DNA from 4 places in the Kiloniella sp. genome. Region 1 is predicted to be linked to each of the others. Evidence: predicted binding sites of a transcription regulator. Region 1 holds the regulator's gene; each other region holds the start of a gene.
The links. The regulator PhoB, encoded in region 1, activates phosphate uptake and scavenging genes when phosphate is short. The targets are predictions, from matches to a motif close to TNTCATAAAACTGTCA.

Region 1 (5,244 bases):
CGCGTGCAAAAAAGGGCGGGAAATCAGTGAACTTTTCTCAGAAATTGACATGGTTAGTCAGGTTTTACCTATCGCCAAGGATCAGGACGTTTCTGGCAAGGCTGACTTAGGCAGGTTACGTCGTTTAACGAAAGTGGCAAAGATTGATACGGCATTTGTGTTTCATAAATCGACTGGTATTTCATTCGCGATTATGATGGCGGGTGTCAAAAACCGTTATGGGTATTACTTCAAAGGCTCCTGGAACCGTTTTTTCCTTAACAAGGGGACGTTGACGCCGAAACAGGTCCCCTTACCAGCTTTCATGCATCATGCTGCGATGGTCATGGATGATGTGGGTATTTCCTATGATTATAGTGATGTCAGGTTTCGGCAACCGGAACATGTTGTTAAGTCTGCGTTCGAGGAAATTGGACTGCCAGAAAAACCAAAAATGATTGCGTTGGGTATTAATGCCAGCGCAGCCTATAAGCAATGGGGTGTCAAAGGATATTCGGAAATAGCTGAACGTCTTTTGGAAAATTATCCCGGTCAAATTCTGTTGTTTGGCGCTGGTGATGTTGCCCCGATTGCCCAAGGTATCTTAGATAATACCTCTAGCCCTGATCGATTTATTGACCTGACAACCCGCAAAGTGTTGCTACATCACAGTCATGCCTTGCTTCAATCTTGTGATTTCTACGTAGGCAACGATAGCTTTGGTCTTAACTTGGCTGCGATGTCGAGCATGCCTGCGGTGGGGATTTTTATTAAAAGCTATTACTTCGCGTACTCTGACTGGATTAAACCCGTTATCTCGCCCAGTGATGATATTTCCGAGGTTACGTCAGAGCAGGCATGGAGTGAGATTGAAAAGCTTTTATAAACAATCTTTTTTAGTAGTGAATCATAAATAGCCAATAACCCACGTCCTAAACATTAGGGGACGGATTATTGGCTATTTCTATAATAAAGCAGCTTAATTAAGCTGCTTTGGCGCGATCCAGAGCGTAACCCGCTGAACGTACCGTACGAATTAGATCCTGTTCAGTCCCTTCGTTCAGGACTTTGCGGAGGCGTCTGATATGAACATCTACTGTGCGGGGTTCAACGTACACATCGTGGCCCCAAACTGAATCAAGTAACTGTTCGCGGCTAAAGACACGCCCAGGGTTTTGCATCAAGTGGCGGAGCAACTTGAATTCGGTTGGACCCAAATGAACTTCGCGGTCGCCGCGATAAACTTTATAGGCAGCCAAATCCATGTTGATGTCTTCGAAGGTAAGTGCCTCGGTTACGGTTTCCGGCTTGCTTCGACGCATGATGGCGCGAATACGCGCAACCAGTTCAGCAGGTGAAAACGGTTTCGTCATGTAATCATCGGCACCTGAATCTAGACCTCTTATTTTGTCTGTTTCTTCACCGCGTGCTGTTAGCATGATGATTGGCACATCTTTGGTTTCTGGCAGACGACGGAGCTGGCGACAAACTTCAATGCCTGATAGAAGCGGGAGCATCCAATCCAGAAGAATTAGATCCGGGGCTTCTTCTTTTGCACGAAGGAGGGCTTCTTCGCCATCATGTGCTTCATTGACGCGAAATCCTTCTTTTTCAAGGTTATAGCGTAATAACGTTGTCAGTGCGATTTCGTCTTCAATGACTAATGCCAAGGGTTTCATGGAAAGGTCCTTTTTTTCCATTATATTAAATTTCTACTTCGCCTTCCCCGTCATCGGGGGTAAGGATTTGAAAAGCGGTGCGATCCCCTTTGGGGCGTTTACCTTCTAAACGTTCGCCGGTCGATAAATAGTAAATAGTTTCAGCAATATTTGTTGCATGGTCGCCCATGCGTTCGATGTTTTTGGCGATAAAGAGCATGTGTGTACAGGCGCCGATATTCCGTGGATCTTCCATCATGTAAGTCAGAAGTTCGCGGAACAAAGAAGTGTACATTTCATCAACTTCTTCATCCCGGTGCCACACATCTATCGCGCGGTCCTTATCGCTGTTGGAAAAGGCGTCAAGGGTATCTTTGACGATTTCCTGGACCAACCGGGACATCCGCATAATGCTGGTAACGGATTTTTGTGGCGGCATTTGGTTGATTGCAATACTGCGCTTGGCAATGTTCTTTGCATAATCGCCAATACGTTCAAGATCAGACGAAATTTTAAAAGCAGCAATGACGGCCCGAAGATCGTTAGCAACGGGTTGACGCAAGGCAATCAACTGAATGACAGCGGCTTCCAATTCTTCTTCCAGCGCATCGATTTTTGCGTCTTCTTTACGGACGAGTTCAGCTTTTGCACTGTCGCGTTGAACAAGTGCATCGACGGCTTCGGACAGTTGATTTTCTGCCATGCCACCCATGCGAATTATAATTTCATGAATGGTACGAAGTTCTTTGTCAAATGAGCTGACGATGTGGTCTTTGGTTTCTGGCATATCCATCTTCCTTACCCGAATCTTCCCGTAATGTAACCTTGGGTACGATCATCTTGTGGGCTGGTAAAGAGACGATCTGTTTCTCCGACTTCAACCAATTCTCCAAGATGGAAGAAGGCTGTTCGTTGAGACACACGGGCGGCTTGTTGCATAGAGTGCGTTACAATCACGATTGTAAAGCGTTCTCTAAGCTCATCAATGAGTTCTTCAATTTTTGCAGTTGCAATCGGATCAAGAGCAGAGCATGGCTCATCCATCAGGATTACTTCTGGATTAATTGCAATAGCACGCGCAATACAAAGGCGTTGCTGCTGTCCGCCGGAAAGGCCTGTGCCTGGTTTGTCCAAACGATCTTTGACTTCATCCCACAAACCAGCGCGACGGAGGCTTTTCTCTACGCGTTCATCCAGTTCGTCTTTGGTGCTTACAGTTCCGTGCAAGCGAGGACCATAGGCGATATTGTCAAAGATGGATTTTGGAAAGGGGTTTGGTTTTTGGAAAACCATCCCGACACGTGCCCGGAGAAGTACGGGGTCGAGACCGGAATTGTAAAGATCGACACCGTCTAGACTTATGCGCCCTTCAACGGTGCAATTTTCGATTACATCGTTCATGCGATTGAGGCAGCGTAAAAAAGTTGATTTGCCACAACCGGATGGACCGATCAGGGATGTGACCTCGTTGGCACCAATATCCAGCTGTATGGATTTTAGTGCCTGACTGGGGCCGTAGAAAACATTTACATCTCTTGCCATGATTTTTGGCTCGGAGGTAGCGGTTTCAGATTGGGTTGTATAATTTTGCATATCCATAGCGTAGGACATTCCTATTATTCCTTGCTTACCAACGACGCTCAAAGCGTTTGCGCAAAATAACTGCGATTGCGTTCATGACGATGAGAAAGGCCAGCAGTATCATAATTGCTGCTGATGTTTTTTCGACAAATCCACGTTCTGGACTATCTGCCCAAAGATAAATTTGTACGGGAAGGACAGTGGCCGCATCACTCATTGATCCTGGGATATCTGCGATAAAGGCAACCATACCGATCATCAAAAGTGGGGCGGTTTCACCAAGGGCCTGTGCCATACCCAGAATGGTTCCGGTCAAGATCCCTGGCATTGCGAGGGGGAGCACATGGTGGAAAACAGTTTGCATTCTTGAGGCGCCAATGCCCAAGGCGGCTTCACGAATGGATGGTGGTACAGCCTTAAGTGCGGCACGTGATGCAATAATAATGGTTGGCAAGGTCATCAGGGCGAGAACCATACCGCCAACTATCGGGGCAGATCTTGGTAATCCCATAAAGTTCAAGAAGATAGCGAGGCCTAAAAGTCCAAAGACGATGGAAGGGACTGCGGCAAGATTGTTGATATTTACCTCGATAAGATCTGTCCACTTGTTTGTCGGAGCAAACTCTTCCAGATAAATGGCGGTTAGAACACCTACAGGGAAGCAAAGTGCCAGCGTAATTGCCAAGGTATATAGCGAGCCAATTACAGCCCCGAGAATACCGGCTTCTTCTGGTTCTCTTGAATCTCCATTGGTAAAGAAGTCGACGTTGAACTTTTTCACAATGCGATCGTCGGCAGACAGTGTATCAAGCCAAGCCAGTTCGCGGTCTTTGACTTTGCGATTACTTTCCGGGACATCACGCGGAATGTAGCCCTTATAGAAGCTGTCCACATCATCAGATGATTTAACGGCAATAGTTGCCATTGTCCCAACCAATTTTGGATTGTTCAATACGGCATCGCGTACATCAAACTCAGCGGCTGAGCCGACAATTCCATATAGGGCACGCTTGGCTTTACGCCCCTCAACGCCCGGAAATTGTTCTCTCAAGGCACTACGCAACAACCCTTTGTAACTGGCAGCCGCGAGGTCTTCGACCCGTTGGGTCCCTTTTGGATCAATTGTTTCAGCATCAAGGCGTATGTCCACTAGAATGTAGGTTTGCTGAAAAGCTGTATAACCTTTGGAAACAATAGATGTCAGCAGAAGGCAAAGCACAAGCACAGCCGTCAGGACTGCAGCCAGCCCATAAAACCGAAAGCGTTTTTCAGCTGCATTTCGCCGTTTGAGCAGAGTTGGATTTACTTTGAGATGTGGCGTGTTATCAGTCATATTTTTCACGATATTTACGGACCACTTTAAGGGCCACAACGTTCATAGTAAGGGTGACAACAAAGAGCAGTAATCCCAGCGCAAAGGCAGCGAGTGTCTTTGCAGAATCAAATTCCTGATCACCAACGAGAAGAGTAACAATCTGAACCGTAACGGTGGTAACTGCTTCCAAGGGGTTGGCTGTTAAGTTTGCGGCGAGACCTGCTGCCATGACGACAATCATTGTTTCGCCGATTGCTCGGCTCATCGCAAGAAGTATGGCACCTACAATACCAGGAAGAGCCGCGGGAATAATCACTTTGGTAATGGTTTCGGATCTCGTCGCACCCATGGCATAAGATGCGTCTCTGAGTGATTGCGGAACAGAATTCATCACATCATCTGAAAGGGATGAGATAAAGGGAATGATCATGATGCCCATAACCATGCCAGCCGCCAAAGCTGATTCTGATGAAACGCTTAGTCCTAGAAGGGTACCGCTTTCCCGAAAGAAAGGAGCAACAGTCAGAGCTGCAAAAAAACCATAAACAACCGTTGGAATACCTGCCAATACTTCGAGAACTGGTTTCGCAAATGCACGGAATTTCTTTCCGGCATATTCAGACATATAGATGGCAGATAAAAGACCGACAGGAATGGCCACAGTCATACAGATAAATGTGATCAGCATAGTCCCGGCAAAAAGTGGGATTG
Region 2 (5,244 bases), on a different contig from region 1:
GTTAGTGTCAAACAGGTCGGCATGGTTTATGCCAAGCAGATTATGAGTAAAGCCCCAAGTGGAACCTGGTTCCAGGCAGAAGACGGTTCCTGGGTGCAGAAATAAATGTATCTAGGCTTAAGTATTTAATATCGTTGTAAAATCCCGCTATTTGAGCGGGGTTTTTTCTTTGATTGAACAGGCGTATCCTTTTTAATGTGATTAATTAAGATGGTTCTCTTTGTTTATTTATTAGTTGGAATATCATCGTTCTTTTTGGTGATTGTTCCGATCTCGGGCGGGATAGTTCTTAATCCCTTATTGTCCCTGATCGTTGACCCCCATACGGCGATTAGTGTCACCGTGTTCTTCTTCATGATTAATAGTGGCATCAAAGCCATAATCTTTCGTAATGATATTATGCTGAAATATGTGATTGAAATGCTTCCAGTTTCAATTGTTGCGGCAATTATCGGTACATATGTTGTTGGCTTGTTCTCTGAAATGTTTTTGTATGTGTTGATGTTTTTGATGACATTATTCTTTGCATCAAAAAAATTGTTTCCAGCCTTATTTAAAAGTAGTGGCAGTGTCGAAAAGACTCATAGCGGTTCTATAATAACAAGCTTAATGTCAGGTTTTATGCAGGGTGTCGGTTTGGGGGGCGGTGGTTCTTTAAGAAAGATATATTTCTTATCAAATAATCTGTCACTGCAACAAATGCACGGCACAACGTCTGCTCTTAGCGTCATGTTGGGGACTGTTTCAACGTTTATTCGCTTAGAAACCGATCAGGTCACAACGGAAATATTGTTACCTGTATTATATTTAATACCTATAATGGTGGTCTCAATTATTTATGGGAAAAAAATACTCATTAAATTAAGTGATCGTACATCTGATGTTATTATTAAAATTACGTTGTCTCTAACTCTTTTATTCGTCGCATTTAAATTAATTTAATGGTGATTCGTCTGTCGAATGGGTCTTAAAAATATAATGTCAGATTCCTTTGCTTAATCTGACATGAAACTGAAACCTGGCCTTGTTAAGGCAATCAATCTGATTGTGTAAAAGGTTAGGAATTTACGATGGATGATCTGGCTGTTGACCTTCCGGATGCGACCCCCGAAGACTGTGAAACGAACACTGATCATCCCGGTTGTGATTGGCTGACTACAAAATCACCTAAGCGTTTCATTAATCGTGAACTGTCGTGGCTAGCGTTCAATTTTAGAGTGCTGGAAGAAGCGAGTAATCCGGAACATCCGCTATTAGAGCGCTTACGCTTTGCATCGATTTCTGCAAGTAATCTTGACGAATTTTATATGGTTCGTGTGGCGGGGTTGATGGGGCAGGTTGCTGCGGGTGTTACCAAGCTTAGTCAGGACGGTTTGACGCCTGCTGAACAATTACAGAAAATTTCTATCCAAGCCGGACGCTTGATGCAACAACAGCAGGTTGCGCTAGAAGATGTATTTACAAAGCTTAGATCCAAGAACCTTTTCCTTTTAAATCCAGATGAGTTGAAGGGGGATGAAAAAGAATGGCTGACGTCATGGTTTCAGACCCAGGTTTTCCCCGCGCTGACACCTTTGGCGGTTGATCCTGCCCACCCGTTTCCTTTTATTCCCAATAGGGGACTGGTTCTGGCCCTAGAGCTTTCTAGGCAACAAGATAACCACCTGATTAACGGTCTTGTGCCTATTCCTCACAATATCCAACGGTTTGTTAAGTTACCAGGTATGCAAGATCGTTTCATTGCCTTGGAGAATGTTATCCGAATGTTTATGGATACCTTATTCCCGGGTTTTGAGCTTTTGGGGAATGGTCTTTTCCGTATCTTGCGGGATTCTGATGTTGAGGTCGACGAGGAAGCGGAAGACTTGGTTCGAACGTTTGAAACCATGTTACGCCGTCGGCGTCGTGGTTCTGTGATCAGACTTCAGGTTGATGCTTCAATGCCGGAAAGCTTGCGTGCATTTGTCACAAAGCATCACGTTGTCAATGAGAATGATGTTTTTGTTTTGCCGGGTATGTTGGGTATTTCTGATGTGTCTCAGATGATCGTTTCTTCACGGCATGAATTGTTATTTGAAAGCTATACACCCCGCTTTCCGGAACGAATCAAGGATTTTGGGGGGGATTGTTTTGCTGCGATCCGGGCAAAAGATTTTATTGTTCACCATCCCTATGAAAGTTTTGATGTTGTGGTGCAGTTTGTGAAACAGGCTGCGCGTGATCCAAAGGTTGTTGCCATCAAACAAACACTTTACCGCACATCAAATCAGTCACCGATTGTTCGGGCATTAATTGATGCTGCAGAAGCGGGAAAGTCTGTTACCGCGCTGGTTGAATTGAAGGCACGGTTTGACGAGGCAGCCAATATTCGTTGGGCTCGTGACCTGGAACGTGCAGGTGTTCAAGTGGTTTACGGCTTTGTTGATCTGAAAACCCATTCCAAGTTGTCGATGGTTGTGCGACGTGATGGGGATGGGATGAAAACCTATGTTCATTTTGGAACGGGCAACTACCACCCGATTAATGCAAAAATCTATACTGATCTCAGCTTTTTTACCTGTAATGAAGAGCTGGCACGGGATGCGGCCTGTCTTTTTAATTTTACGACAGGATCGGCCGCACCAAAGGAGATGGAGAAGCTGGAATATGCCCCAAATACCTTGCGCCAGAGGATAAAAAAAGAGATTGCAGCTGAAATAAAACACGCCAATGAAGGAAAACCCGCAGCGATCTGGATCAAGGTTAACAGTCTTGTTGATACAGATATTATTGATGCGCTTTATGTGGCCAGTAACGCCGGAGTACAAATTGAAATTGTGGCCCGGGGTATTTGCTGTTTGAAGGCGGGTATCGCAGGCTTGTCAGAAAATATACAGGTACGCAGTGTCATCGGACGCTTCTTGGAACATAGTCGTATTTTTTGTTTTGGGAATGGTCACGATCTGCCATCACCAGATGCCAAAGTGTATATATCCTCGGCAGATTTAATGCCGCGAAACTTGGATCGTCGGGTCGAGGTGATGGTGCCGATCGAAAATGATACGGTAAAGCGTCAGGTATTGGATCAGGTAATGTTTGCCAATCTACAAGATGAAGCCCAGAGCTGGATTATGCAGGCGGATACAACTTTTAAACGAGTAGAGCCTGCCGGGGTTGGTTTCAGTGCGCATAACTTCTTTATGACGAACCCCAGCTTATCTGGACGTGGTAAGGCGCTTAAAAAGAGTATGGGTAAAAAGCGCCGTAAAAAATAGTGCCTTCAATGCGGTCGGTATTTCACGAGCGCAATATATTAGATTGAAGAAGTCATAACAAAAAACGGAACAATGATGTTCCGTTTTTTGTTGTTTCGTAAATGGTAGATTTATGCCGAGATTAACCATGGTTAAGGCCACAGTTGCACGCTTTATTTTGATATCTGGATTATTGATATCTGGTTTTCTTGATTGCGAGATCCCAACCCTCAAGGTTTTGTTTTCTGGTTGCGCCATCCATTTCTGGTGTAAAGCTTCGATCCAACGTCCAGTTTTCTTTAATATCTTCGAGTGATTTATAAATGCCGTGTTGAAGCCCTGCAAGATAGGCTGCGCCCAGTGCAGTGGTTTCTGGGACGGCAGGTCTGTCCACTTCCAAATTTAGTGTATCGGAAAGGAATTGCATGACCCAGTTGTTGGCAACCATGCCACCATCAACCTTCAGGGCTTTGGGCTTGATCCCGTCGTCTGCCATCGCCTCAAAAAGATCTCTGGTCTGATAACAAACCGCTTCCAATGTTGCTCGGACGATTTCTTCTGGTCCGCTGTCTCTTGTCAGCCCATAGATGGAGCCGCGGGCATGGGGATCCCAATAAGGGGCGCCAAGCCCCGTAAAGGCTGGAACAAGGTAAACGCCTTTGTTATCCGGAAGGCTTTTGGCAATCGCTTCAGTTTCGGATGCTGATTCAATTATTTTAAGGCCGTCGCGAAGCCATTGTACTGCTGCGCCGGACATAAAAATTGCGCCTTCTAAAGCATAGGATGTTTTGCCATTAATCCTATATCCAATAGTGGTGAGTAGCCGATTCTTTGAGGACAGAGGTTTTTCGCCTGTGTTCAGCAAAACAAAACAACCTGTGCCATAGGTGCTTTTGATATCCCCTGCATCATAACAGGTTTGGCCAAAACTTGCAGCTTGTTGATCGCCTGCAATGCCCTGTATTGGAATGGGAACTCCAAATATATCAGCGTTTGTTGTGCCGAAATCGGCTGCAGAATCTTTTACTTCTGGTAGGAGAGAAGCAGGAATATTGAACAATGCCAAAAGTTCATCATCCCATTTGAGGTCATGAATATTATAGAGCATAGTTCTAGAGGCATTTGTCACATCTGTTGCGTGCACTTTACCATTGGTTAAGCGCCAAAGCAGGAAACTATCAACGGTACCAAAGGCGAGTTCGCCACGGTTTGCTTTTTCACGAGCCCCTTCGATATTGTCTAAAACCCAGGCAACTTTTGTTGCAGAAAAATAGGGGTCGAGTAAAAGGCCCGTTTTGGCGGTTACTTTGTCTTCGTGATTTTGCTCTTTCAGTTTTGAACATAGTTCCGCTGTACGACGATCTTGCCAGACGATTGCATTGTAGATCGGCAACCCGGTTGATCTGTCCCAGATAACGGTTGTTTCCCGTTGATTGGTAATGCCGATGGTGACGACGTTTGCACCTTTTTCTTGTGCTGACTTAAGGACCTCGCGCGATACCTCAAGTGTTGAGGTCCAAATAGCCTCGGGATCATGCTCGACCCATCCGTCGTTTGGGAAAATTTGAGGAAATTCCTGTTGCGATGTTGCAAGGTTGTTGCCTTTGACATCAAAGATAATTGCCCGGCTGCTTGTTGTGCCCTGATCTATTGAAAGAATGTGTTGGTTTTCGCTCATTCCGGCTTCCCTTTTGACTCCCCTTGGAATTTGATCTTTACTTTCGTATGTTCGTTTATGAAAGTAAAGTGAACATCGGTTCCTTTTTTGTTAGAAATTGGGTAAAAGGGGCCAAGTGCTGATAAAAGCGCGAATTTGTTAGTGGGGAATGCAGATGAATCTGGAAAAACTTAGCCGTCGTCAAAGGCAGATTCTTGAATTGGCGAAGAATAATGGCTTCGTATCTATTGATTCAATGGCACAGGATTTTTCTGTAACAACCCAAACAATTCGGCGGGATATAAATGAGCTTTGTGATGCGAAGCTGCTGAACCGCTTTCATGGCGGAGCAAG
Region 3 (5,244 bases), on a different contig from region 1:
GTGCGATCTTGGTTCGCTTTGCTTTTTGAATCCCCCTTCCTGTTAAATTAAGACTCAGGGTAAATTAAAACCCCTGTCAGGGTTACACATTCTGACAGGGGGAAGTCTTTATCGTTTATTTTAGGTGATTTTTATTGGGGCATCGCAGCGCGCAGTTTATCTGAATGCGGATTTGAGAAGGCGCGTTCTATGGTAATTTTTTTCGGGGTGGCTCCTGCGCCGTAGTAACTACTGTTATAACTTTCCCGGGTAAAAAGTTTCGCACCTTCGAAAGCACCACCTCCGAAAAGGCCGACAGAGCTGGAGAAGGCATAAACATCAACGTCAAGATTCGCTGTTGTTGAGGCTTCTACTCCCGCACCAAAGGGGCCGACGGCAAGCGAAAGGTCACCACCAAATTTGATTTCACTATCCAAAATGGCATCGACAGCGCCTTGATTCATAAGCGTAAAGACCACTTCGGAAACTTCGCCACCGATCTGTAAACCAATGCTACCTGCTGCGAGAGTATAAAAGGACGGGTTGCTCCAAGTGCCATCGGCTCCACGGACCAGAAGGACACCTGATCCTCCCTCACCACCAATAATAAAGCCGCCTTTGACCAATTGGGGAATGATGATGATCCCTTTGGATTGTTTGGCGAATTCCTGCAATTTGGAATAGTCAGGATTGCTGAGCATTTTTTCCAGTGTGTAGCGGGATTCTGCAACGAGCTCTTCGGCATCGCTTGCGGCTTGCACTTGATAAGAAAAAGATACTGCAAAAAGGGCGGTCAGGAATATCAATTTGGATGAAATGGCAGAAGTGAAAGCCTGTCTGAGGCTTTTGATCATGTCGTTCTCCTCGCTCGAAAGCGGTTGTTAAGGACGGATATGGTTAATTCTGCAAAGCAGTATCGCAGGAAAATACCAGAAAAGGCAGAGACAATTTGTGTCAATTAGCATAATTTATTGTCTTCTATGAAAAGGATTTTACGACAATACTTATAAAACAGGCTGATTCATTATCGGTTGTCACGCAAATCAGTAATTTCCTTTAATCCAAAATAAAAAGCCAAGCCCATTTTAAGCGCTTTGGTTTTGGGAGTCTGAGTATGCAGAGTTTAGGATCTTATGATTATGTGATTGTCGGTGCCGGAACAGCAGGCTGTGTACTGGCAAATCGGTTGTCAAAAGATCAAAATAATTCTGTCCTTTTGTTGGAGGCGGGTGGCAAAGATAATTACCACTGGATCCATATCCCTGTTGGCTATCTCTATACCATCAACAATCCTCGAACCGATTGGTGTTTTTCAACAGTTAAGGAGAAGGGATTGAATGGTCGCTCTTTAAGTTATCCTCGCGGTAAAGTCTTGGGTGGCTGTTCTTCAATAAATGGCATGATCTATATGCGCGGTCAGGCCCGTGATTATGATCAATGGCGACAGATGGGAAATACAGGTTGGGCGTGGGACGATGTTCTTCCCCTTTTCAAACGGGGAGAGAGTTACCACAAAGGAGATTCAGAGTTTCACAGCGGTGGGGGCGAACTTCGGGTTGAAGAACAACGCCTGTCCTGGCCAATCCTTGATCGCTTCCAAGAAGCTGCTGCAGAAGCTGGTATCCCAGTCACAAAAGACTTCAATCAGGGGAATAATGAAGGGGTTGGGTATTTTGAAGTAACCCAAAAAAAAGGGGTACGTTTCAGCGCAGCTCGTGCTTTCCTTCATCCGGTTAAAGATCGAAAAAACCTGACCGTTCTCACACAAGCACAGGCACGAAAAATATTACTTGAGGATAAGATCGCCAAGGGGCTAGAGCTTGATTTTCAGGACGTGCGTTCAGAAGTGAAGGTCCGAAAAGAGCTTATTTTATCTGCGGGCGCCGTGGCGTCCCCAGTGCTGTTACAAAGCTCTGGTATCGGCGCGGGAGAGCTTTTGGCACAGCATGGTGTTGAGGTGCAGCACGAGCTTGCTGGTGTTGGCAAAAACTTGCAGGATCATTTGCAAATTCGCACCGTATTTCAGGTCTCTGGTACAAAAACGCTTAATGAAATGTCGCATAGCCTTTTTGCCAAAGCGGGTATGGCGGTGGACTATGCCTTGTTTCGAAAAGGACCCTTGTCTATGGCACCAAGCCAGTTAGGGTGCTTTGCAAAGAGTAATCCGGGATTGGAAACACCTGATCTGGAATATCACGTGCAACCGCTTTCGACAGATAAGCTGGGTGATCCTCTCCATAAGTTTTCTGGCTTTACCGCTTCTATCTGTAATCTACGTCCGGAATCAAGAGGCTATGTTCACCTCAGTGATCCAAACGGGAAGAACATGCCAACTATTGCGCCGAATTATCTTTCGACCGAAGGGGACCGGCAGGTGGCCATTAATGCGATTAAACTGACACGTAAAATATGCGCAAGCCCGGCATTATTAAGCCACTCACCGAGGGAGTATCTACCTGGTTCTGATATTGTTAGTGATGAAGACATCCTCAAAGCTGTCGGGGATATTGGCACAACAATTTTTCACCCCGTGGGCACTTGTAAAATGGGGTCTGATTCAATGGCGGTGGTTGATGAAGAACTTCGTGTACATGGTATCACGGGATTACGGGTTGCAGATGCCTCAATCATGCCGACCATTACTTCTGGTAATACAAATGCCCCAACTATCATGATCGCTGAAAAGGCGAGCGATATGATTCTTGGGGCAAATAGCTCAAGCTAAATCAATCTGCCTGACTTATGAGTGATTTTTTCATCATCTTTTATGATTCGATAAGAGGCCGGGAACAAAACGTTTATTAAATCTTCCCGGATTTGATGAGATACTGTCTACAAAAAGGTATTCAGCAGGATGGTATCGTTCAAAAATTCAAAGGCTGGCATCTCATAGAGTTGATGCAAACGGATCAAATCTAAAATTATTAGTTAAAAATATATCTTCAAAGGTGAGTACTTCACTGATTTATTCTGCTGAAGGATCTGATTTGTTTGGGGAATGGGGCGTGTCATCAAACTGTCATATTAGAGTCACGAAACGATAATTTGTCATTTAACCGCAACGAAACTATCACAAATCGAAAATGACCCCGATCTTGGTGTATGAAAGTTTGAAAAATGACATCTTCTGATCCGTCAGGAAATACGAATTCATCGTCATCAGGCGATATGAAGTTAGCAAAACCATCCCTGGATAAAGATTTAAGCAAAATCGTTACGATGGAAGAGGCCACGCGCTCGATATCGCAACACCTTTTTGCACCGGGTTTGGCGATACTCTTTCTGGCGGTTGCCGGTGGTTTTGCCAGTATTTTGATCGGGGCGCAGCCAAACGCGGTTTATATCATCGTTGCGGCAACTCTTGGCGGCTATATGGCGCTGAACATTGGTGCCAATGATGTAGCAAACAATGTTGGCCCAGCTGTAGGGTCGCGGGCTTTGACCATGACCGGGGCGCTGATTATTGCAGCTGTGTTTGAAAGTGCGGGTGCGCTGTTGGCCGGTGGTGATGTTGTCTCCACGATTTCCAAGGGAATTATTGATCCATCCCTTGTCCCTGATAGCCAGACCTTTATCTGGGCGATGATGGCAGCACTTTTGTCATCAGCCCTGTGGGTAAATCTTGCAACCTACATTGGTGCGCCGGTCTCAACGACACACTCTGTTGTTGGTGGTGTGATGGGGGCTGGTATTGCTGCTGTTGGTTTTGGCGCTGTAAACTGGTTTACCATGAGTAAAATCGCAGCAAGCTGGGTAATCTCCCCCGTTCTGGGCGGTGTTATTGCGGCACTATTCCTTGCCTTTATCAAAAGTAACATCATTTACCGCGATGATAAAATCGCGGCCGCGCGTCGTTGGGTGCCTATGTTGCTTGCGATCATGGCAACGGCTTTTTCATGTTATTTGATGATGAAGGGCCTGAAGAAAATTTGGAAGCCTGACCTTGTAACTGTTGCCATGATTGGTGCTGCAATATTTGTTGCTTCTTATGCGCTTTTAAAGCCCGTTATTCGGAAACAGTCCGAGGGTATGGAAAATAGGAACCAGTCTTTAAGAGAACTGTTTCATCTTCCGTTAATTTTCTCTGCTGCTTTGTTGTCTTTTGCGCATGGTGCGAATGATGTGGCTAATGCTGTTGGTCCTTTGGCGGCTGTTTTACACGCTGTGGAATCAGGTGACATCGCTGCGAAAGTTACCATTCCGGTCTGGGTGATGATTATTGGGGCAATTGGTATCAGCCTTGGTCTTTTCCTCTATGGCCCTAAACTTATCCGTATGGTTGGGGAACAGATTACCAAGATGAACCCGATGCGGGCTTATTGTGTGGCACTTTCTGCTGCGATTACTGTGATCATGGCATCGGCTTTGGGATTACCGGTTAGCTCTACGCATATTGCTGTGGGTGCAGTATTTGGTGTTGGCTTCTTTCGTGAATACTACACCAAGAAAAGCAAACGTCGCCGTCAGTATGTTCGACAGCATGAACGTCACCCGGAAAGCAAACACGAAGGAACTATTTCTGACCGTGAAGAAATAGGGCGGCGTAAATTGGTTCGTCGGTCCCACTTCACGACCATTATTGCAGCTTGGGTGATCACCGTTCCCGCCGCAGCATTGTTGTCTGCTTCGATCTTCTTTGCGATAACGTTTGTATTATAACTTAATTTTCTGTGATTGCGAAAAAAGCTCCGGTTCCGGGGCTTTTTTGCTTTTGAAGCTTAGAGGTTCTGTATTTATACAATCAACTCCCCAAGATGACTGATCCAATTTGGTGTCGTCTTTGGTCGTGTAGTAATTAAGCTTCGTCAAAGACAAATTGCCAATGGACAGACCAAGGGCTTTTTCGGGTTTTAGGCCCAGCGCATGGGCGACTGCGGCTCGAATTGTTCCGCCATGGGTTACTGCAATAATATCTTTGCCGCTGTATTTTTGATTAAGGACATCAATAGATCTTGCTGTTCGGGAAATAAGGTCTTCGAAACTTTCACCACCCGGAGGGGCTTCGGATGCAGGCGCATGCCAAAAACGATGCCATGCATCACCTCGAATTTCGCCGAGTTCTTGATGTGTCATACCATGCCAGTCGCCAAAAGACTGTTCCTGAAAGTCGCCGATTACATCGTAGTCAGGAAAACAGGTTTCTTGCATTTCTGCGCGAATAGCATTGGCCGTTTGGTCAGTTCGTTTTAGCGGTGTGGTCACCCAGATGGCGTCATCGGGCAGGGTCCCAGCGAGAGCCTGAAAGCTCTCTTTGTCATGGCAGTC
Region 4 (5,244 bases), on a different contig from region 1:
CGTAACGCCAAGTGTACGCTGTAATTCTTTGATTTCATGGCGGAGATGGGCACGTACCTTTGCATCCAGCGCAGATAGAGGTTCATCAAGCAATAGCAAACCAGGGTTTGTCGCAATCGCTCGCGCCAATGCAATACGCTGTTGTTGGCCACCAGATAACTGTGCAGGGTACTTGTCAGCTTGTGAGTTAAGACCAACAAGTTCGAGAAGTTCATTAACTCGTTTATCTATGTCAGCCCTAGGCAGCTTTCTGTTTTCCAAACCAAAGGCAATGTTTTTGTGGATCGTCAGATTTGGGAATAAAGCATAGGATTGGAACACAATACCAAAATCACGCTCACTAGGCGGAAGAGATGACACATCTTCTCCCCCTTGTGTCACTGTGCCAAAGGTTTGAATATCCAGACCTGCGATAGCACGTAACAGTGTCGTCTTCCCACAGCCGGATGGCCCCAAGAAACACACGAACTCGCCTTCGTAAATCTCTAACGAAATATCGGATAACGCCGTAAAGTTACCGAACTGTTTTGTTAAATTAGATGCTGTTAAATAGGGCTTTTGCCCATTTCCTGTTTCGACCCGGATATCAGCAGTATTTGCGCTCATTGCCATTCCTCTCAAGCGGCAAAACGGCACAGTTTATCCTGTGCTCTTTTGCAACAGCTTAATTGCATCAGCATCAACAACTCTCGATATTTTGCACAGACTTTGCACATTTCAAAATCTGGCTCAAACATCAAAACAATAGAATTACGTTTGATTACTGACGTTTTATTTAACTGTAAATTATTGTGTAGAACGTTAAGTGAAAATGTATCACCGTTCTAACACTTGTATTTTGATATTCCGCTCTCTGGCTCACCAAAGAGCGGAATATCTAACGTATCTTATGATTTTGGTCTGATTAGTTTTTAGGCTCAGACTTGGAATCATAACGATCTGTCCATTCAGCCAGAATCGCATCACGATTGTTCGCAGACCATTCAAAGTCCATTGCGATCATGCTGTCTGTAATGTTTGCTGGGTAATTTTCAATTGGTTTTGAAATACCTGGCATAGCAACAACAGCGTAACCTTGATTGTAATGCTCCATAGCTGGTTTTGAGACAATGAAGTCCATCAATTTTTTGGCTGCATCAAGCTTCTTGGTGCCCTTAACAATAGCAGCGGCTTCCATTTCCCAACCGACACCCTCTGATGGCATCACGATTTCCAATGGCGCACCTTGGTTTTTAGATTTTGCGGCACGGAAAGCAAAAGAAATCCCGATGGACACTTCACCAGCAGCAGCCTGTTTACAAGGTTTAGAACCAGAGTGTGTATAATGGCTGATGTTTTCGTGGAGGTCATCCATGAACGCCCAACCATCTTCTTCACCAAACATTTGCAACCAGCTAGCAACATCTAGGAAACCTGTACCAGAAGACCCAGGGTTTGGCATTGCAACATGGCCTTTATATTCAGGCTTCGTCAGATCCGCCCAAGATGTTGGCATTGGAAGGTTGTTCGCTTCTGCCTCAACTGTGTTCACACAAACAGCAGCAACCCAAGCGTCCATACCAGCCCAAACTGGGGTATCGGAATTATCACGGAAGCGACTATCCAGTTGATCAACGCCAGCAGGAGCATAAGTTTCAAACATGTCTTCTTTTTTCATAAGAAGAAGACTGGACCCAGCCAAACCCCAGACAACATCAGCTTGCGGGTTGTCTTTTTCAGCCAATAATTTAGCAGTAACAACACCTGTGGAATCGCGTACCCAATTGACCGTAATGTCGGGATGCACTTCGTTAAATGCAGCAGCATAACGCTTCAGATCTTCAGCTTCCACAGCAGTATAAACAGTTAGATCTTCAGCAGATACACTGCCGGTAAGAAAGCCAATAGCGGCCAAAGTTGTGGCTACGCCACCTAGCAGTTTGGTTGAAAATGCTTTTTTCATTACTTTCATGCTCCTCGTTGTGATCGTCAAAGGGCTTTCCCTTCAACATCCCTATTCAGTTTTATGTACTGTGCCGTCTATAGCGGCACTTTGTTACATTTATGCTAAGTCTTTGTTACGCAAAAACTTTAACTTGAACACCCGTCCAAACTTAATTCCTCCAAAAAGGAATCAAGGCCCTTTCAAACTGAGAGTATCCTGCCAAAAGCACTCTCAGTTTACCGGCTACGCCGGATTACGTGTTCGCCTTCGCAGACCTTCTCTCAGAATGAGGCCGTACCCGAAGACGACTTTCATGCAATTCACCACTCGCATCCAAAATCGGATAAGCAACAGATGTCAAATGTGAATTTATTCGCTTTAAATCCCTGATCATGTCGATATGCAAGGCTGAGGATTCAATTGATTCAATGCGTCCTTCTCTCAGCCGATCGAGGTGCTTGTCTCCACCACGTTGTTCCATATCCCTAAACTTCTCTTTACCAGCAATAAGCTGTCTAGCGATATCCACATCACCAGATACAAAAGCCGTCATCGCCAGCTGCATCTGATCCAATGCCATGCGATGTAGCTCGACCAATTCAATCCAACCTTGCTCGGAGAATTCAATCCTTTTCTTAATTTTTGTATTCGCTATCTCAAGCAAATTCTTATCAATGATATCCCCAATGTGTTCTAGATTGGTCGTAAATGAAATCAGTTCGACACAACGTGCACTTGTGTCTTCATCCAACTCACGAACGCTCACCTTGGTAAGGTACAGTTTGATCGCTTCATGAAGTTCATCTACTTGATCATCAGCTTTGCTAACTTCCTGAAGAAGTACCGGATCATTTGTTTCAAAGACGCCAATACTCTTACGTAACATTTCTTCGACAACATCCGCTAAACGAAGCACCTCACGGGTAGCGCATGCCACAGCAACTGTTGGAGTATTGATCACACTCTGATCTAAATATTTAGGTTTAAGGTCATCTTCGGCACCAGCACCTTCAGGCAAAGCGCGCTCCATTAAGCTCGACATCACCCCGACAAGCGGTAAGAAGACAATCGCAAGGCCAATATTAAATATGGTATGGAAATTCGCCACTTGGCGTCCTACACCTGCACCACTCAATTCTGCAACATAAGGCGTGATAATTTCCATCAATGGTAAAAGGATAAGAACACCCGCAAATCGAAAGAGCATATTCCCCATGGGTATACGTCGGGCTTTTGGCGTTTCTGACATTGTTAAGGCCATAGGAACAATACCAGCACCGACATTTGCCCCTAAGACCAGAACCAGAGCCAAATCAGCGGAAACGACCCCAGCGACACTCAACGACATTATCAATAAAACCATTGCCACCGACGAATGCGTGATCCAGGTAATTAAAGCAGCCAAAATAACGGCAAACAACGGGGCTTCGGACAAAGCAGCCAGAATGTTTTGCAACACCACACTATCACGCATTGGCTCAGAAGCACCAACCACCAGCTTCAGTGAAAGCAGCATCAAGCCAAGCCCAATAAACACGCGCCCCAAGTGGCGAAGTGTCATTGTTGGTCTTGTGGTGAAACAAACAAATCCTATTAAAATCAATACTGGTGATAACCAGGAAATATCCAGAGAAAGTACTTGTACGACAAGCGTAGAACCGACATCTGCCCCCAGCATCACTGCCAAAGCAGGCCCAATCGCGATTAATCCTTTTCCTGCAAAAGCAACTGTAAGTAATGCCGTTGCCGTGGAACTTTGCAGGATACCGGCCATACCGATGCCCATACCAAATGAAGAAAGCGTGTTTTTAGTGGCCGATCCTAAAAAACGACGAAGCTGACTGCCATATGCACGCAACACACCCGTGCGCACCATTCTTGTCGCCCACAATAAAAGAGCAACACCACCAGCTATTTTTAACAAAAGGTCAAAACCAGACACGCTTATACTTACCTCATTCAATGATTTTTTGGTTACAGAATACTACCCGCGAATAACGCAGCACCACACCTACCCTGTGGCAGATCATTCCAGAATTAGTATTTGTAGCTTTAAGCTCCTCCTGCAGACAAGGCTAATTTCACAAAAGTGTCACAATATAGAAATATTTTCATAACAATAAAATGTGGTATTAACAACAAAATATCAACAAAAATATATCTATATACACCATTTTTCTAACATTCGCACATTTATAGTTGAACTTAAAACTATATTTACGTCAAAATAAGAGAATTATTTATATAGTGGCGTGACAATCCACATACATCAAATCGATATTTTGTATGATTATTATAGTCCTGCCCTATGGATTGAATTATCATCTAATAGCAATAATAATCGCCCCCCATAAAAGCTACTTCATAAAAAACAGGCCCCTTCTATGAAGAGGCCTGTAAACAATCTTTCAACTCAACTGCATCTCAGAGCATTGGTCCGGGGGATTCCAACGCATGTTCTAACAATCCTTTGGTGACATACTCGAAAGCCTCATCCTTAGAATCCGTAACCAGATAGAGATCAAGATCTTCTTCGCTTATGGTACCGAACTCGCAAAGCGCTTCAAAATTCACCACCTTATTCCAATAATCAGACCCAAAGAGAACTATTGGCATCTTCTTTTTTATTTTTTGGGTTTGGATAAGTGTTAGCAATTCGCAGAATTCATCAAGCGTACCAAAACCGCCTGGCATCACCAGAACCGCTTTGGCCAGATAGATAAACCAAAACTTACGCATAAAGAAGTAATGAAATTCCAGAGCCAACTCTCGGGTAATGTAAGGATTTTCACTTTGCTCAAAAGGCAATGAAATGTTTAAACCTACATTAATCCCCTTGCCTTCCGAGGCTCCTCTGTTAGCTGCCTCCATAATCCCAGGGCCACCACCTGTGCACACAACGAAACGGCGCTCATCATTTGTTAAGGTCTTAGACCACTCTGTAAAACGCCGTGCTAATTCACGCGTCTCTTCGTAGTACCTAGAGACCTTCATCATTTGCTCGGCCTTACGTAAACCATTCCCGGTACGTTTAGCCTCAGCCATCGCAGCCAGAGCCTCTTCCTCTGACTTAATACGGGCAGAACCAAAAAAAACGATCGTGTCTTCTACGTTAAATTTTTCAAATCGATTTTGCGGACCAAAATACTCAGAAAGAATTCTTAATGGCCGAGCATCCCCAGAGTCCATAAAATCATCATCGTGATAAAATTTCGGAATATCATATGTCTTATCGTCCATGTAATACCTTTCAATAACACTCTATAAATATCGCCTCATAAATATATGAGAACAAAGTCATTTTAATAAAAATAACATCA

Region 2: ACN0QW_RS00265 (RNA degradosome polyphosphate kinase) is a predicted target of PhoB. The motif match lies at 1,002-1,017, and genes of this name have one in related genera.
Region 3: ACN0QW_RS08390 (inorganic phosphate transporter) is a predicted target of PhoB. The motif match lies at 2,986-3,001, and genes of this name have one in related genera.
Region 4: ACN0QW_RS06345 (putative 2-aminoethylphosphonate ABC transporter substrate-binding protein) is a predicted target of PhoB. The motif match lies at 1,996-2,011, and genes of this name have one in related genera.

The regions. Positions count from the first base shown of each region.
Region 1 covers NZ_JBLXHT010000005.1:255,842-261,085, reverse strand. The annotation lists gene ACN0QW_RS10785 (glycosyltransferase family 9 protein) at 1-865, shown strand, start outside; gene phoB (phosphate regulon transcriptional regulator PhoB) at 963-1,679, opposite strand; gene phoU (phosphate signaling complex protein PhoU) at 1,684-2,424, opposite strand; gene pstB (phosphate ABC transporter ATP-binding protein PstB) at 2,436-3,236, opposite strand; gene pstA (phosphate ABC transporter permease PstA) at 3,265-4,551, opposite strand; gene pstC (phosphate ABC transporter permease subunit PstC) at 4,544-5,244, opposite strand, start outside.
Region 2 covers NZ_JBLXHT010000001.1:50,408-55,651, forward strand. The annotation lists gene ACN0QW_RS00255 (YdbL family protein) at 1-105, shown strand, start outside; gene ACN0QW_RS00260 (TSUP family transporter) at 211-942, shown strand; gene ACN0QW_RS00265 (RNA degradosome polyphosphate kinase) at 1,071-3,254, shown strand; gene glpK (glycerol kinase GlpK) at 3,424-4,911, opposite strand; gene ACN0QW_RS00275 (DeoR/GlpR family DNA-binding transcription regulator) at 5,066-5,244, shown strand, end outside.
Region 3 covers NZ_JBLXHT010000004.1:36,733-41,976, reverse strand. The annotation lists gene ACN0QW_RS08405 (cobalamin biosynthesis protein) at 1-29, shown strand, start outside; gene ACN0QW_RS08400 (lipid-binding SYLF domain-containing protein) at 132-833, opposite strand; gene ACN0QW_RS08395 (GMC family oxidoreductase) at 1,094-2,704, shown strand; gene ACN0QW_RS08390 (inorganic phosphate transporter) at 3,097-4,638, shown strand; gene ACN0QW_RS08385 (histidine phosphatase family protein) at 4,633-5,244, opposite strand, start outside.
Region 4 covers NZ_JBLXHT010000003.1:70,599-75,842, forward strand. The annotation lists gene ACN0QW_RS06340 (putative 2-aminoethylphosphonate ABC transporter ATP-binding protein) at 1-606, opposite strand, end outside; gene ACN0QW_RS06345 (putative 2-aminoethylphosphonate ABC transporter substrate-binding protein) at 905-1,942, opposite strand; gene ACN0QW_RS06350 (Na/Pi cotransporter family protein) at 2,178-3,866, opposite strand; gene ACN0QW_RS06355 (LOG family protein) at 4,349-5,164, opposite strand.